DNA from 2 places in the Chryseobacterium indologenes genome. Region 2 is predicted to be linked to the other one. Evidence: riboswitches for the same ligand, from Rfam matches in the RefSeq annotation. Region 2 holds a riboswitch; the other holds the start of a gene.

Region 1 (8,610 bases), 1.7 Mb from region 2:
CAAACAATTAAATGAATAATAACATCTGAATTCTTATCAAAAATTCTGTATGTTAGAATGGTGGTTCATTAATTGGAACTCTGGGCTTGTTTCTAACTTTATTTAACATTATTAATTTCAATTTAACATCAAAATGAAACCTCCTATTATTTTGACTGCTTTGCTGTCAATCTCATTACTGTCGTGTGCCAAAGAAACCCCTCAGGTAAAGCATGCAAGCCATATGGACTCTTCCGGGAAAAACCTGGAAAACATACAGGTTGTGAATGAAGAAGATCCCATCTGCCATATGAAAACCGCCGGATCTATAAAAGATACTGCTGTATATAAAAATAAAACGTACGGTTTTTGCAGTGTCTCCTGCAAAGGTGAATTCCAAAAAAGTCCTGAAAGATATGCCCAAAAATAAGAAGACCACAAATAAAAGTAAAGTGATCATACCCATTGCGGTATTTGCATTGCTTTTCCTGGGAATCGGGGTAGGAATGGGATATTTTAAAAAGAACCTTTATACCGTGATGAAAGTTCCTGATTTTGAACTGACGGATCAGAACAGTAAAAAGATTACCAATAAAGACATGCTGGGAAAAGTATATCTCGTAGAATTTTTCTTCAGCAAATGTCCTACAATATGTCCTGTAATGAATACCAATATGAAGGCGATTCAGAATCAGATCAATGATCCCAATTTCGGTATTATCTCCATCAGTATTGATCCGGAAAATGATACCCCTGAAGCATTGAAAGAACATGCGAAAAGAATAGGGGCAAAATATCCCAATTGGCATTTCCTGACAGGAGACCGTACGTATATTGGTAATCTTGCTGATCAATTTAATATCTATGTAGGTGACAAGGAAGATGAAGGAGAAAGTCTGAACCATAGCGGTATGATTGCGCTGGTAGATCAGGACGGAAATATCCGATGCAGATACAACAAAGAAAATATGCCGATTCTGTATTATTCAGGATTGAATTATGATGATCCGGAAGGTAAAACACCAATGCTGACAGGGAAATATCACCCTGACAGAGAAATCCTGATTGAGGATATTAAAAAATTATTGAAATAGAGAAGATGGGAGAGTGAAGCAGGAAGATGGAAGTACTTCCTGCCAATGAAGCTATGATGATTTTTGATGTAAAAGTAAATAGAAGTTGAAGGGATTAAATTACCACATTCATTACTTCCAGCCTCCATCTCCCATCTTCCAGCTAATAGGAAACATTGTTCAACCATAAACAAAAAAGTTATGAAGATTATGAAAATAGCTGCCTTAAGCGCAGTTTTCGCAGCTCAGTTTGCACTGGCTCAGTTTAAGCAGACTCCTCTGCCGTATGCTTATAATGCTCTGGAAGGGAATATTGATGCCCAGACTATGGAAATTCACTATTCAAAGCATGGTGCAGCTTATGCAGCCAATTTGAATAAAGCAATTGCAGGAACTCCACAGGAAAAAGAGACGTTGTTTCAGATTCTTTCCAATGCTTCAAAACTGCCTGCTGCAGTAAGAAATAATGCAGGAGGGCATTATAACCACGAATTATTCTGGACGGTTCTTACCCCTCAGAAAAATACACAGCCTTCTGCAAAATTGGCAAAAGCCATCACTGAAACTTTCGGAAGTATGGATGCTTTTAAAGAAAAAATGTCTAAAGCAGGAGCTGACCGTTTCGGTTCAGGATGGGCGTGGCTTGCTGTAGGAAAAGACGGGAAATTGTTTGTTTCTTCAACTCCCAACCAGGATAATCCTTTGATGGATGTTGTGGAAGAGAAAGGAACTCCTATTTTCGGAATTGATGTTTGGGAGCATGCTTATTATTTAAAATATCAGAACAAAAGAGCAGATTATCTTACCGCTATCTGGAACGTTACGAACTGGAAGGAGATCAGCAGAAGATATGACGAAGCGATAAGCAAGAAATAATCTGATGAAATTATTTTACAGCATACTTTTTACTTTTTATATGGTGCTAAGACCTTTGGTGCCATTGGTAGAGTATGCTGTAAATTATGATTATATCGTTAAAGTGCTCTGTATTAATAAATCCAGGCCGGAGATTCACTGTAACGGAAAATGTTATCTGAGTAAAGAATTGGCTAAAACCAATGATTCAGAATCTTCCCCTTTCCAGAAACTCAAAAACTCAGGACAGAAAATTCTTGATATCTATATCCTGCCTGAAACTACAAAGATCAATACCACTGAAAAACGACCGTTTTTCAATTTCAACTTCACTTACGAAACAGCCTATTCTTTTCTGTTTCTGACCCATATTTTCAAACCACCGGTTTTTTAAGGTATACCATCACTATTCAACCACAAAAGTCACAAAAAGCTTATATCAATTAAGAATCAAAGATTTTTAAAAAGCTTAAGTGTTCTTATTCTGCATAAAATTGATCACTTAATAAATTATTTAAGTGTAAAAACTTTTGTGCCTTTTGTGGTAAAAAAGAATGTTTTCACATTCAAAATAACACATTCAAAATTGTATTCAACTTAAAAAATCAACAATGAAAATTTCTCAATTTTTATCATTATTCTTTATTGCCTTTACTTTATTCTCTTTTGTATCCTGTGAAAGCAGCAGGGATGATGATCCGCAGGATACCACTCCCGGAAAACTTCAGATCAAATTTGAAAACGGATTTAATAATGTAGGAGATATTGTCTTAAATCAGACGGTTCAGACTTCTTCCCAAGGACAAAAGCATAATTTTTCTGCTTTAAAATATATCATCAGCAATATCACTTTGATTGATGAGAACGGAAATGAATTTAAATACAATGAAAACAATCCTGATAAAGGGGCTTTTATCGTAGATCAGGCCGATGCGGTAGCCGGAATCATCTACCTTAACCTTGATGGTGTTCCGAAAAACAATTATAAAAAAATAAAATTCGGATTGGGAATCAGCCAGAAAGCCTATTTATTAGGACAGGACGGGCAAGCTGAATTCTGGACAAAAGCCAAGCAGAAAGGATTGACATGGTCATGGGCTGCCGGTTATGTTTTTGTAAAACTGGAAGGGAAGTATGGAAATGATGCCCCTTCAAAAGAATTTATGAACCATACCGGAAATATGGGGGATGTTGTGGCTAATGAGCAGGCTGACCTATACCGTGAAATCACATTGAACCTTCCAACAACAGCAAGAGTGACAGGACAAATTCGTCCTTCTGTTCATATTCTGGCAGATCTGAACCAGTTTTTAAGCGGAGATAAGGCATTGACACTTACAACAGCCAATGATATGCTGATGGGTTCAAACCAGCATCTGGTAGACGTTACCAATAATCTTACAAAAATGTTTAAAGTAGACCACGTTCACAATGATTAATGTTTTTGTTAAGACGATATTGGTTCTGCTTGTATTGTTCCTTAGCTGTATATCCTGTTCCGATGAGGTGATACAGCCGTTGGAAAAAGATGAAGCCTATAATCTGCAGTTTCCTTCGTATTTCCCGGAAATGACTTTTGATCAATCCGTCAATCCGGTAACTAAAAATGGAGTAGAGCTGGGAAGAAAATTATTCTATGAAGGCAGGCTTTCCCGAAATAATACCATTTCATGCGGTTTCTGTCATATTCAGGAAAATGCATTCACCCATCACGGGCATACAGTAAGTCATGGGGTAGATGATAGAATAGGGATTCGCAATGCACCGCCCATTCAGAATATGGCTTTTCTGAAAAGATATATGTGGGACGGAGTTATTCATAACCTTAATGAGCAGCCGATCAGTCCTATTACGGATGTTAATGAAATGGACAGTTCCATACCGGAAGCAATTTCAAAGATTAAAGATGATCAGAAATACAAAAAGCTGTTCAGAGAAGCATATGGAGACGAAACCATTACCGGCGAAAGAATTTTAAAAGCATTATCACAGTTTATGGCTTCTTTAATTTCTGCAGATTCAAAATACGACAGATTCAGGCAGGGAAAGGAACAATTGACTTCAGCGGAATCTCAGGGAATGGCATTGTTTAATCAGAAATGTGCTTCTTGCCATAGTGGAGAATTATTTACCGATGAAAGCTTCAGAAATACAGGAATGTATTACAATACGGAATTCAAAGACGCCGGACGGTACAGAGTTTCTCTCAATCAGGTTGACTGGATGAAATTTCGTGTTCCAAGCTTGCGAAATGTAGAATATACAGCACCTTATATGCATGACGGAAGGTTTTACACCTTAGAGGCTGTGCTCAATTTCTATTCAGATCAGGTAGAAGATAATCCCAATCTCGATCCTCAGCTGAAACAGAATGGGCATACGGGAATTGCTATGAACAGCCAGGAAAAACAATCAATTATTGCCTTCCTGAAAACATTATCAGATAAAAGTTTTATCTCCAATCCAAAATTTGCAGAATAAATTATAGAAAACATGAAGAAGATTATAGCAGTACTAAGTTTTATGGTATTTAGCCTGAACCAGGCCAATGTGGTTAGAGACAGCATGTATATTACACCGGAAACCTTTAGCAGATTTGATTTTGATGATGATTGTGATGCGTGCGGCTGTGCAGCAGGAAACGGATCTTCCGGTTTTGAATCTTTACTGAATCCACAGTTTATCGGAATCAAATACTTTGCACAACATTACAAAGCAAAGGAAAACTTATTTGTAAAAGACCTTACCCAGGATCAGTATTTCAATACTTTGCAGCTTTGGGGGAAAATTCCATTGACTAAAAAACTGAGTGTTTATGCAAGTCTGCCCTTCCATTTCCATGAAAAGCAAACCATGCAGGGAGATATTAAAATCAATGGAATCGGAGATCTGAACCTGATGGGAATTTACCAGCTGATGAATTCTAAAGATAATTTCCATCACATAAGTGGAGGCTTGGGAGTGAAAATTCCTTTGGGGAAATTTGATGAGAAAGGTGCATCCGGAGTCAATCCAAGTTTTCAATTGGGAACCGGAAGCTGGGATTATCAGGCGGCTTTGAATTATAAGTTTCAGAAGAATAAAGTAGCAGTCTTGGTCAATACAGACTATACGATCAAAACGGAAAATAAGAAAAATTACCGTTTCGGAAACCAGTGGAACTACGCTGCGACGGGATTTTATCAGGTTGCCGGAAACGAAAAGTCGATCTTTTCGGTAAAAACGGGAGTGCAGGGAGAAGTGTATGCACAGAATAAACAGTTTGATGAAGCCCTGCCCAATACTGCAGGAAGTGCTTTGTACGGGAAACTGGGATTTGAAGCTTCTTATAAAAAACTGAGCCTGGGAAGTGAAGTAATGCTTCCGATGTATACTCAATTGGCGGGTGGAGATATTGAAGCAAAATCCAGATTCAGTATTTTTCTGAATATTGGAATTTAAAAATAAAACCCCTTTTTAATAATGTTAAAGCTCCTTCGGGAGCTTTAATTGTTTATGAATCATGAATTTAATTGGGGGTTAGGAATAATTTTTTATCTTTGCCGGAATTTGGTGAGCCATAAAAAGCTCTTAAAAGGGAATTCGGTGAAAATCCGGAACAGACCCGCTGCTGTAAGCTCCGCACCAAAGTTTTTGAAGAATATATCCACTGTTTTTAGGAATGGGAAGGATTTCAAAAATGGAGTAAGTCAGAAGACCTGCCAGAAAATAATCGTTTGACGCTTTCGTGGAATAAAGCTTAGGACATCAATGATTCTGTGCAGTGACAGCTGTGCTTTGTCGTTGTATTCTTATACCCATTAGCGTCATCATTATCCTAAATGAGCTAATGACGGCAAAACTAATTACTTCTACAATTTATAAAGCTGTTTTCACAATACTGGTGATCACATCTCAGCTTTTATATTCCCAAAAAAAGAAAAATGACACGCTGAAGGAAGAATCCATCAAGGCGATCAGTCTCTACAAAAAGAATTTTAAAGAGATCATTCCGGCACAAACCATCCAAGGGGAAGCACTTGAAAGACTGAACAGTCATTCTGTAGCAGATGCGCTGCGGTATTTCTCCGGAGTTCAGATTAAAGACTATGGAGGTATCGGCGGATTGAAAACCATTAATGTCCGAAGTCTAGGAAGCCAGCATGTAGGAGTTTTCTATGACGGAATTCAATTGGGAAATGCACAAAACGGCCTTGTTGACCTCGGAAGATATTCTTTGGATGATCTTGAAGAAATATCATTATACAACGGGCAGAAAAGTGAGATTTTCCAGCCGGCAAAAGATTTCGGTTCTTCCGGATCTATCTATTTACAGCCTAAAACTCCTGTGTTTAAAGGAACAAGAAAAACCAATCTTGTGATAAGAGCCAAAAGTGCTTCTATTGATCTCTTCAATCCTTCATTCCGATTGGAGCAGAAAATTTCAGACAGAGTTTCTGCCAGTTTCAGTGCAGAATTTATGCAAAGCGACGGAATTTACAGATTTCGATATGCCAAGAAATATCCTGATGGACAGCAGGCTTATGATACCATTGCAAAAAGACAGGATTCAGATATCAAAGCAAAACGTTTTGAAACTTCTTTAAATGGAACTTTGAATAACGGAAGCTGGAATGTTCGTGGCTATGGCTATATTTCAGACCGCGGAATGCCGGCACCTATTGTGAACGGTCGTTTTGAAGGAAGAGGAGCGAGACTTTCCGATGAAAATTATTTTGTACAAGCCAATCTGCGGAAAAAACTGTTCCCAAAATTTGAAACACAGCTGAAAGCAAAATTTGCCTACGATTATACTCATTTTATGGATACCGTTCGTTCGCAATCTATTATGTATACGGATAATGTCTATATTCAAAGAGAAGTTTATCTTTCTTCATCCAATATATATTCTATCACGCCCAATTGGGATGTGAGTCTGAGTGGAGATTTTCAGTACAATAATCTTGACGCCAATCTTGATAACTTTTCCTATCCTACACGTTATACAACATTAGTCGCTTTGGCAACAACCTACCAGTGGAACAGGTTTAAAATTCTGGGAAGCCTTTTGGGAACATTTACTTTCGAAGAAGTAAAAAAAAATAAAAGACCCGGAGACAGCAGAGAATGGACCCCCGCTGTATTTATGAGCTACCAGCCTGAAATAATTCCTGAGCTTACCCTCAGAGCTTTCTATAAAAGAATTTTCCGACTGCCTACTTTCAATGACCTTTATTATACCAATATCGGAAACACTTACCTGAAACCGGAATTTACCAATCAGTATGATGTAGGATTTACGTACCAGAAAAATTACAACAATCATTTCTTTAAATCTTTTTATGCTAAAGTAGATGGTTATTACAACAAAGTACAGGATAAAATTGTCGCAGCTCCTAACGGAAGTATGTTCCGCTGGTTGATGATGAACCTTGGTCTGGTTGAGATTATTGGTGCTGACGTGAATGTTCAGGCAGAAATGCAGTTGGGAAAAGTAAAACTTAGGCCATTACTTTCTTACACCTATCAAAGTGCAAGAGATATGACGGATCCTGAAGATACATTCTACAAAAATCAGATTCCATACACACCATGGCATAGCGGATCATTTGCACTGATGGCCGATTATAAAGACTGGAGCTTCAATTACAGTGCAATGTATGTAGGAAAGCGCTATGATGTGAACCAGGATAATATTCAATACAATTATGTACAGCCTTGGTATACTCATGATCTGTCTGTTCAGAAAAAATTCAACTGGGCGGATCATCAGTTTAAAGTAAGCCTTGAGATGAATAATATCTTCAATCAATATTATGATGTAGTGATCAACTATCCGATGCCGGGAAGAAATTTTAAACTTATTCTAAACTTCACCTTATGAGAAAACTAAACTTTTATTTTCTGTTTCTTGCTTTAGCTTTTCTTACTTCATGCCGTACAGATGATATCATCGTCCGTCAGGAAGTAGTGGAAGGACTTCCTTCAGAAAATACAGCAATAAAAGGATTCTATATGCTGAACGAAGGGAATATGGGAAGCAATAAATGTACACTGGACTTTTTTGATTATACCAAAGGAACCTATTACAGGAACATTTACGCAGAAATTAATCCCAATGTAGTAAAAGAACTTGGAGATGTAGGAAATGATATCAAAGTTTACGGAAGCAAACTGTATATCGTAGTCAATGTTTCCAATAAAATTGAAGTATTGGATGCCAAAACAGCTAAACGTATTACTTCTATTCCGTTACAGAACTGCCGTTATTTAACCTTCAAAGACGGGAAAGCATATGCCAGCAGCTATGCAGGTCCGGTAGCAATTAATCCAAAAGCACCCAAGGGAAAAGTGGTAGAAATTGACACTATTTCTCTTTCCATTCAACGGGAAGTGGTAGTGGGATATCAGCCGGAAGAAATGGAAATTGTAGGGAATAAACTGTTTGTTGCTAATTCCGGAGGATACAAGGCTCCAGATTATGATAATACTGTTTCAGTAATTGATCTGAACACTTTTACTGAAATCCAGAAGTTAAATGTTGCCATCAATCTTCATCACATCAAAAAAGACAATTACGGTGATCTGTATGTAAGCTCAAGAGGAGATTACTATAACATTCCTTCCAGCTTATACCTTATAGATGCTGCAACCGGGATTGTCAAGAAAGATTTCCATCTCGCTGTGAGCGAAATGACAATCGTTAATGATAAGCTTTATTTCT
Region 2 (8,610 bases):
TGGTTTCAATGCAATTTATCTTTCAGGAGGTGGTGTTGCTGCAGGCTCTCTGGGTATTCCGGATTTGGGAATTACCACGCTGGAAGATGTATTGATTGATGTTCAGCGTATTACTAATGTTTGTGATTTGCCATTGATGGTAGATGTTGATACCGGATTTGGACCTTCAGCATTCAATGTGGCAAGAACTGTAAAATCATTGATTAAAGCCGGAGCTGCGGCACTCCATATTGAAGATCAGGTAGGTGCAAAACGCTGTGGACACCGCCCGGGAAAAGAAGTGGTAACCAAAGAAGAAATGGTAGACAGGCTGAAAGCTGCAGCAGATGCCCGTACTGATGAGAACTTTGTAATTGGTGCCCGTACCGATGCCTTTGCTAATGAAGGATTGGAAAAAACATTGGAAAGAGCAATCGCTTATAAAGAAGCCGGAGCAGATTTCATCTTTGCAGAAGCAGTTCCTGACCTAAGCTTTTATCAAAAGTTTGTTGAAGCGACAGGAGTTCCTGTACTGGCCAATATTACAGAATTCGGGATGATAAAAATGTACACGGTAGAAGAATTAAAAAATGCAGGTGTGGGATTGATACTTTATCCGCTTTCGGCTTTCCGTGCTGCCAATAAAGCGGCCCAAAATGTATATGAGCACCTTCGTAAAGACGGAACACAGGCCAATGTCTTAGATACCATGCAAACCAGGGAAGAACTTTATCAAAGCATTGGATACTACGACTATGAACAAAAATTAGACAACCTTTTTAAACAAAATAAGTGATAATGTCAAATAACAGTGAACCCACATTTAAACCTAAAAAAAGCGTTGCGCTTTCAGGGGTAGCAGCAGGTAATACTGCGCTTTGCAGTGTCGGAAAAAGTGGCAACGATCTCCATTACAGAGGATATGATATTCTGGATCTGGCAGAGAAAGCACAATTTGAAGAAGTAGCCTATCTTTTAATCTATGGACAGCTGCCTACCGGAGCGCAATTGAAAAATTATAAAGCCAAGCTGAAATCTTTAAGAGGACTGCCTCATTCCGTGAGAAACATTCTTAAGAGTATTCCTGCAGCGGCTCACCCTATGGATGTCATGCGTTCTATGGTTTCCGCTATTGGGAGTATTCAGCCGGAAAAAGATGATCATAATATGGCAGGAGCAAGGGATATTGCAGACAAATTACTGGCATCTTTCAGTTCTGGTCTCCTATACTGGTACCACTATACCCATAATGGAAAAGAAATTGATGTAGAAACCGATGATGACACGATAGGAGGGCATTTTCTTCACCTTTTGCACGGAAAAAAACCTGCAGATTCCTGGGTGAAAGCTATGGAAATCTCGTTAAACCTCTATGCAGAACATGAATTTAATGCTTCAACATTTACCAGCCGTGTGATTGCCGGAACAGGATCTGATATTTATTCAGCCATTACCGGAGCCATTGGTGCCTTAAGAGGACCAAAACATGGAGGAGCTAATGAAGTTGCTTTTGAAATTCAAAGCCGATACAATTCTCCGGATGAAGCAGAGAGTGACATTCGCCAGCGTATTGCAAACAAAGAAGTGATTATTGGATTCGGACATCCGGTGTATACCATTTCAGATCCGAGAAACGTTGTGATTAAAAAAGTGGCGAAAGAGCTTTCTGAAGAAGCAGGAGATATGCTGCTGTATACTATTGCTGAAAGACTGGAAACGATCATGTGGGAAGAAAAGAAAATGTTCCCGAACCTCGATTGGTTCTCCGCTGTTTCTTATCATCTGATGGGAGTTCCTACCTTGATGTTCACCCCGTTATTTGTTATTTCAAGAGTGACCGGATGGAGTGCTCACATCATAGAACAGAGACAGGATGGAAAGATTATCCGTCCAAGTGCCAACTATACAGGGCCTGAAAATAAAGAATTTGTGTCCATCAACGAACGTAAATAATGAAATGTAAGAAATGAAAATAAACCATTCATTTTCAATTTTTTACGCTTAACTTTTAATAAAATAAAATTTTCAATAATAAAAAATGAGTTCACACATCTCAAACGAAAGACCGCAACCCGATCAGGTATTAATAGACATTGCAGATTATGTCTTAAACTACGAAATTAAAAATGACTTGGCATGGAAGACTGCTCACTACTGTCTTCTTGATACGATCGGCTGTGGTCTGGAAGCATTGACCTACCCGGCGTGTACAAAACTTTTAGGACCTGTGGTAAAAGGAACAGTAGTTCCTAACGGAGCAAAAGTACCGGGCACCCAATTCCAGCTGGATCCTGTTCAGGCAGCGTTCAATATCGGAGCAATCATACGTTGGCTGGATTTCAATGATACATGGCTGGCAGCAGAATGGGGACATCCTTCTGATAACCTTGGAGGAATTCTGGCTACTGCAGACTGGTTATCCAGGACTAATATTGCAGAAGGAAAAGCTCCTTTAAAAATGAAACAGGTATTGGAAGCCATGATTATGGCTCACGAGATTCAGGGAGTAATGGCACTGGAGAATTCATTCAACAAAGCAGGACTGGACCACGTTTTATTGGTAAAGCTGGCTTCTACAGCGGTTGTAGGAAAGCTGATCGGGTTAAACCGTGACGAAATTATCAATGCCGTGTCACTGGCTTTTGTGGATGGACAGTCTTTAAGAACTTACCGCCACGCTCCCAATACAGGTTCCCGTAAGTCATGGGCGGCAGGAGATGCTACCTCAAGAGCGGTACGTCTTGCCCTGATTGCAAAAACAGGAGAAATGGGCTATCCATCTGTATTGACAGCAAAAACATGGGGATTCTACGATGTTTCCTTCAGGGGAAATGAATTCAAATTCCAGAGAGAATACAGTTCTTACGTAATGGAAAATGTACTCTTCAAAATTTCTTTCCCTGCTGAATTTCACTCGCAGACCGCAGTAGAAGCGGCAATGACATTACACGCAACTTTAAGAGGCCTTGGAAAAACTACAAATGATATCAAAAAAATTACCATCCGTACCCACGAAGCTGCTATCAGAATTATCGATAAAAAAGGACCGCTAAATAATCCTGCCGACCGTGATCACTGCATCCAATATATGGTGGCTGTACCCTTGATCTATGGAAGACTGACTGCGGCTGATTATGAAGATAACATTGCTTCAGACCCTAGGATTGATGTCCTTTGTGATAAAATTGAATGTGTGGAAGATGTTCAGTTTACAGCAGATTATCACGATCCGGAAAAACGCTCCATTGCGAATGCGATGACAGTAGAACTTAATGACGGAACTGTTTTAGACGAAATAGTGGTAGAATATCCTATTGGCCACAAACGCAGAAGAGACGAAGGTATTCCTGAACTGATCAAGAAATATAAAGTTAATCTTGCCCGTATTTTCCCGGAAAAACAACAAAAAACAATCCTTGAAAATTCATTGGAATATGACACCTTAGTGAATCTTAACGTCAATGAATTTGTAGATCTTTTAGTCATTTAAAATCAATAAGAAAATGGAGAATTGAATATCAAAACGTTTTTAATCAATAGTCGATATTTTTTTGAAAATGATCAATTCTCCATTCTCTATTTTTCCATTACTTAAATGGTCAGTCCATGATTGTTTTTCACCTCAGCCATGACAAACGTACTGTGGGTGCTTCCGATAGAATCTACAGATCCAAGTTTGTTAAATACAAAATCCTGGTAATGTTTCATATCCCGCACCTGAACTTTCAGAAGAAAATCAAAATCTCCGGAAATATTGTAACATTCCGCCACTTCTTCAATTTCTAAAATTTCTTTTACAAAATCATACCCTACAGATCTGTCGTGAATTTTCAGTTTGATCTGACAGAAAACCGTAAATCCACGGTTGAGCTTTTCAGCATCAAGAACAGCAGCATATCTTTTCACAAACCCTTCCTGTTCCAATCTTTTTACCCTTTCAAAAACCGGTGAAGTGGAGAGGTTCACTTCCTTTGCAAGCTCTTTAACGGTCAGTTTTGCATTTTTCTGGAGCAGCCTCAGCAGCTGTACATCCTTATCATCGAGTTGTTCCACAGAATATTATTCTTTTACATTATAAAAACAGTCAAATGTAAAGAATTATATGCTTTTATTATTGTTTTTAAAAGTTTATTTTGCTTAATTAATTGAATTTAATTGTCTGTTTATTCTGTATTGTTAATTTTACACAAAATTAAAAACTTTTACTGATGACCATGGTTATAGGTAAAAGTACAACAGTTCTTTAGAGATACTTCATCAAACAGGAAAGGTTTTACTTAACGTAGATTAATAGGGAATCGTGTGAGAATCACGAGCTGTCGCGCAACTGTAAGTAACATGCCAAAGGTTTCTGTCCTTGCATATCCACTGCCAAAAGCGGGAAGGATGACGGAAACTGTTACAAGTCAGGAGACCTGCCTTTACTGAATTGACAATGCTTTCGCGGTCTGAAGCTTTTGGGTCATACAGATGATATATCGGATGTATACATTTTCTCTGTAAAGGAAATAGTATTGTTTGTTATATCGTGATCCCTGAAATTTTTATCCGTTAAAACATTCCGAAGCATTTTAAAAGGACTTTACCATTAAGTTTAATTAAAAAGTTTAAAAATGCAAACTCACATTCTGGGCTATCCGCGTATTGGTAGCAAAAGAGAACTCAAAAAAGCCTGCGAGCAATATTGGTCAGGTAAAATCCTTTTGGAAGAACTTCTGAATACAGGCAGAACAATCTGCAACCAAAACTGGAACATTCAGAAAGAAGCAGGAATAGATCTTATTCCGTGTAATGATTTTTCATACTATGATCAGGTATTGGATATGAGCCTTGTGGTGGGAGCAATTCCTACACGTTATCATGAAGTAGTGCTTAGAAAGAACAATTCTGAGCTGGATCTGTACTTCGCTATGGCAAGAGGATATCAGAAAGAAGGATTGGATATCACTGCGATGGAAATGACAAAATGGTTTGATACCAATTATCACTATATCGTTCCCGAGTTTTACAAAAACCAGCAGTTTAAACTGAGCTCAGATAAAATTTTCAATGAATTCGCAGGAGCGAAACAGGCGGGAATCAATGCAAAACCGGTAATTATCGGGCTTGTTTCTTACCTGTTATTAGGAAAAGAAAAAGAAGAAGGATTTGATAAACTGGATCTGGCTGGAAACCTTCTTTCCGTATATACTGAGATTTTAACCAAACTTCAGGAGCAAGGCGCAGAATGGATTCAGTTTGATGAACCTTTTCTGGCGTTGGATTTAACGGAGAAAGCCAAAGAAACCTATCACTTTGTTTACACCGAAATAAGAAAACGCTTCCCGAAACTGAAATTGATTGTGGCTACTTATTTTGAAGGATTAAATGATAACGGATCACTTGCGGTATCACTTTCTGTAAATGTATTGCATATAGATTTGGTAAGAAATCCGAAACAGTTGGATGAAATTCTGAGTATTATTCCGGAAAGCTTAAGCCTTTCATTAGGAATAGTTGATGGAAGAAATATCTGGAAAAATGATTTTGAAAAATCTTTGTCCTTCATCAGAAAAGCAGTTGAGAAATTGGGATCTGAAAGGGTTTTAATTGCTCCTTCCTCTTCATTACTTCATTCACCATGTGATCTGGATTTTGAAATAACTCTTAATCCGGAAATTAAAAACTGGCTGGCTTTTGCCAAACAGAAAGTGGCAGAAGTGGTAACGCTTAAAGAACTGGCATCCGGAACAGAAAGTGAACATATTCTTGTTTCTTTTGAAGAAAATAAAAAAGCAATTGCAAGCAGAAGAACATCCTCGCTTATTCATAATGATGAGGTAAAGCAAAGAGCCAATGCTGTCACAGAAAAAGATGCACAAAGAACAAATACCTTCAAAATCCGTAAAGAAGAACAGCAGAAAGTCCTTCAGCTTCCTTTATTTCCAACAACAACCATCGGGTCATTTCCACAGACCACGGAGGTAAGAAGCTGGAGGGCAAAATTCAAAAAAGGAGAGCTTACAGCAGAGCAGTATGATACTTTACTGAAGGAAGAAACCCAGAGAACCATCAACTGGCAGGAAGAAATAGGAATAGATGTATTGGTTCACGGAGAATTTGAGCGTAACGATATGGTGGAATATTTCGGGGAGCAGCTGGAAGGTTTTGTATTTACGAAAAATGGCTGGGTGCAGAGTTATGGAAGCCGTTGTGTAAAGCCTCCTGTGATCTTTGGTGATGTTTCCCGCCCAACGCCGATGACGGTGTATTGGTCTCAATATGCACAATCCCAGACTGAAAAATGGGTAAAAGGAATGCTTACAGGCCCCGTTACCATTTTACAATGGTCTTTTGTACGAGACGATCAGCCTCGTTCAGAGACCTGTAAACAAATTGCTCTGGCCATCCGTGATGAGGTTGTGGATCTTGAAAAAGCCGGAATCAGAATCATTCAGATTGATGAACCTGCGATAAGAGAAGGGCTTCCATTACGGAAAACAGACTGGCAGAACTACCTGAAATGGGCTGTAGAAGCTTTCAGAATCTCAGCAAGCGGAGTGGAAGACGCTACACAGATTCATACCCATATGTGCTATTCGGAATTCAATGATATTATCGAAAACATTGCCGATATGGATGCAGATGTGATTACCATAGAATGTTCCCGTTCTCAGATGGAACTGCTGAATGCTTTTGCAGACTTCAGATATCCGAACGAAATTGGCCCCGGCGTATACGATATCCATTCACCAAGGGTTCCATCCAAAGAAGAAATGATTGAACTGTTGAGAAAAGCCCAGAAAGTCATTCCGGCCAATCAGCTTTGGGTAAATCCTGACTGCGGGTTGAAAACAAGACACTGGGAAGAAACAGAAAAAGCTTTGATAGCAATGGTGGCAGCCGCTAAAGAAGCTTCCGTAGAATATGCACTTTAAAAAACTTTAAAATAATTAGATTCAATAATTTAGATCGTGTTATGGTTTTCATGGCACGATCTGTTATTTTGCTAATCCTCACATTTTTTTAGATGAAGTCTGAGTTATTTTGCCTGCAATGAACTCGGTGGATAACCAAACTGTTTTTTAAATGCAAAGGAGAAATGGGATAAATTTTCAAAGCCCAGATCCAGATAAATATCAGAAACCGATCTCCCTTTTTGAGTAAGCAGAAAATGAGCCTCCTTTAATCGTCTAAGCCGCAGCCATTGTCTTGGAGGTATCCCAAAAATCTTTTGAAAATCTCTTTTAAAGGCAGACAGGCTTCTTCCGGTCAAATAAGCAAACCGCTCTACATTGACATTGAAATGAAAGTTTTTGTTCATAAAAGTTTCAATATCTATTTTGTAAGGCTCAGAGAAATCAAATAAAATATCCTTAAGACCCGGATCATCGTTCAGCATCAGAAGTAAAGCTTCTTTCTGTTTGAGTCGCAGAAGTTCTGTGGAAGCAGGAAGTTCTTCATACGCCAGTAAAGAGTACATAAAAGACGTTAATGCCTTTTGATCCGGTTTTATAAAAGCCGGCGTGTTGTCTTTCTTCTCTGCCTGATAACCATATTCACGGCTGAAATCTCGTAAGATGGCTTCATCAAAATAGATGGTTACCGTTCTTATTTCTCCATTTTTAGGTGGGTATTTTGCAAACTTCAGGAGACGGTTTTTTCTGGCAGAATAAAGTTCTCCCTCTTTAAATATTGTCTTTGTGATCCCGTCATTTAGTTCCATTTCCCCAGAAAGGACCAGCCCCAGACTATGGATTCGTGCAAACTGTTCTCCTTCCCTGAATTCTGAAAAATGACAGGAGTAATTGATAGGTAAAGGAATATTATTTTCGCTCATGGCTCAGACGGTTGTTTCTTGATGGATTCTTTTTCAAACTTACAAACTTTTTTAGGATCAATGATGAATTACCTATTGATTAAATCCTCAAAGCCCGCTAATCACAGACTTTGAGGATTTTATTATCAGGCAAGAATGGATTTAGGTTCCAGATAAGCTTCCAATCCGAATACACCATACTCACGGCCGATACCACTTTGCTTAAACCCACCGAAAGGAGCATAAGGATCATGTGAAAACCCATTGATGCAAATTCTTCCGGCATCAATCTGCGCTGCAATACGTTCCGCATGCTCTTTGTCAGAAGAACTGATGTAAGCTGCAAGCCCATAAGTAGTATCATTCGCAATTGCAATCGCTTCCTCTTCATCAGTATAAGGAATGATAGAAAGCACAGGCCCGAAAATCTCTTCCTGAGCAATACGCATATCATTACGAACATTGGTAAAAATGGTTGCCTTGACAAAATTACCGTTTTCAAAGCCTTCCGGCTTGCCTTCACCACCTGCAAGCAGAGTAGCGCCTTCTTCCTGTCCCAGACGGATGTAGCTTTGTACTCTTTCAAACTGCTTGGCGCTTACCATAGGTCCTACAAGGGTATCTTCTTCATTAGGGTTTCCTACTTTTACTTTTTCTACAGCCTTTTTAGCCAGTTCATTTACTTCATGCAATCTGTTTTCGGGAACAAGCAGGCGGGTAGGAGCGATGCAGGCCTGTCCGTTGTTCATATACGCTCCGAAAACAGCCATTGGAATAGCTTTTTCCAGATCTGCATCTTCAAGAATGATATTCGGGGATTTTCCGCCAAGTTC

Evidence for each region. Region 2 has a riboswitch for cobalamin ahead of metE (5-methyltetrahydropteroyltriglutamate--homocysteine S-methyltransferase). Riboswitches for the same ligand answer to the same signal wherever they lie in the genome.
Region 1: linked by a shared signal. The riboswitch ahead of DYR29_RS17295 (TonB-dependent receptor plug domain-containing protein) and the one ahead of metE (5-methyltetrahydropteroyltriglutamate--homocysteine S-methyltransferase) in region 2 are both predicted to bind cobalamin.

Annotation. Positions count from the first base shown of each region.
Region 1 covers NZ_CP074372.1:3,831,985-3,840,594, forward strand. Annotated here, with positions in the region: gene DYR29_RS17260 (YHS domain-containing protein) at 134-409, shown strand; gene DYR29_RS17265 (SCO family protein) at 396-1,073, shown strand; gene DYR29_RS17270 (superoxide dismutase) at 1,254-1,928, shown strand; gene DYR29_RS17275 (hypothetical protein) at 1,933-2,301, shown strand; gene DYR29_RS17280 (MbnP family protein) at 2,519-3,346, shown strand; gene DYR29_RS17285 (cytochrome-c peroxidase) at 3,339-4,388, shown strand; gene DYR29_RS17290 (transporter) at 4,401-5,348, shown strand; cobalamin riboswitch at 5,441-5,627, shown strand; gene DYR29_RS17295 (TonB-dependent receptor plug domain-containing protein) at 5,737-7,770, shown strand; gene DYR29_RS17300 (YncE family protein) at 7,767-8,610, shown strand, end outside.
Region 2 covers NZ_CP074372.1:520,177-528,786, forward strand. Annotated here, with positions in the region: gene prpB (methylisocitrate lyase) at 1-775, shown strand, start outside; gene prpC (bifunctional 2-methylcitrate synthase/citrate synthase) at 778-1,932, shown strand; gene DYR29_RS02130 (bifunctional 2-methylcitrate dehydratase/aconitate hydratase) at 2,018-3,469, shown strand; gene DYR29_RS02135 (Lrp/AsnC family transcriptional regulator) at 3,571-4,032, opposite strand; cobalamin riboswitch at 4,231-4,416, shown strand; gene metE (5-methyltetrahydropteroyltriglutamate--homocysteine S-methyltransferase) at 4,593-6,896, shown strand; gene DYR29_RS02145 (helix-turn-helix domain-containing protein) at 7,001-7,798, opposite strand; gene DYR29_RS02150 (aldehyde dehydrogenase family protein) at 7,924-8,610, opposite strand, start outside.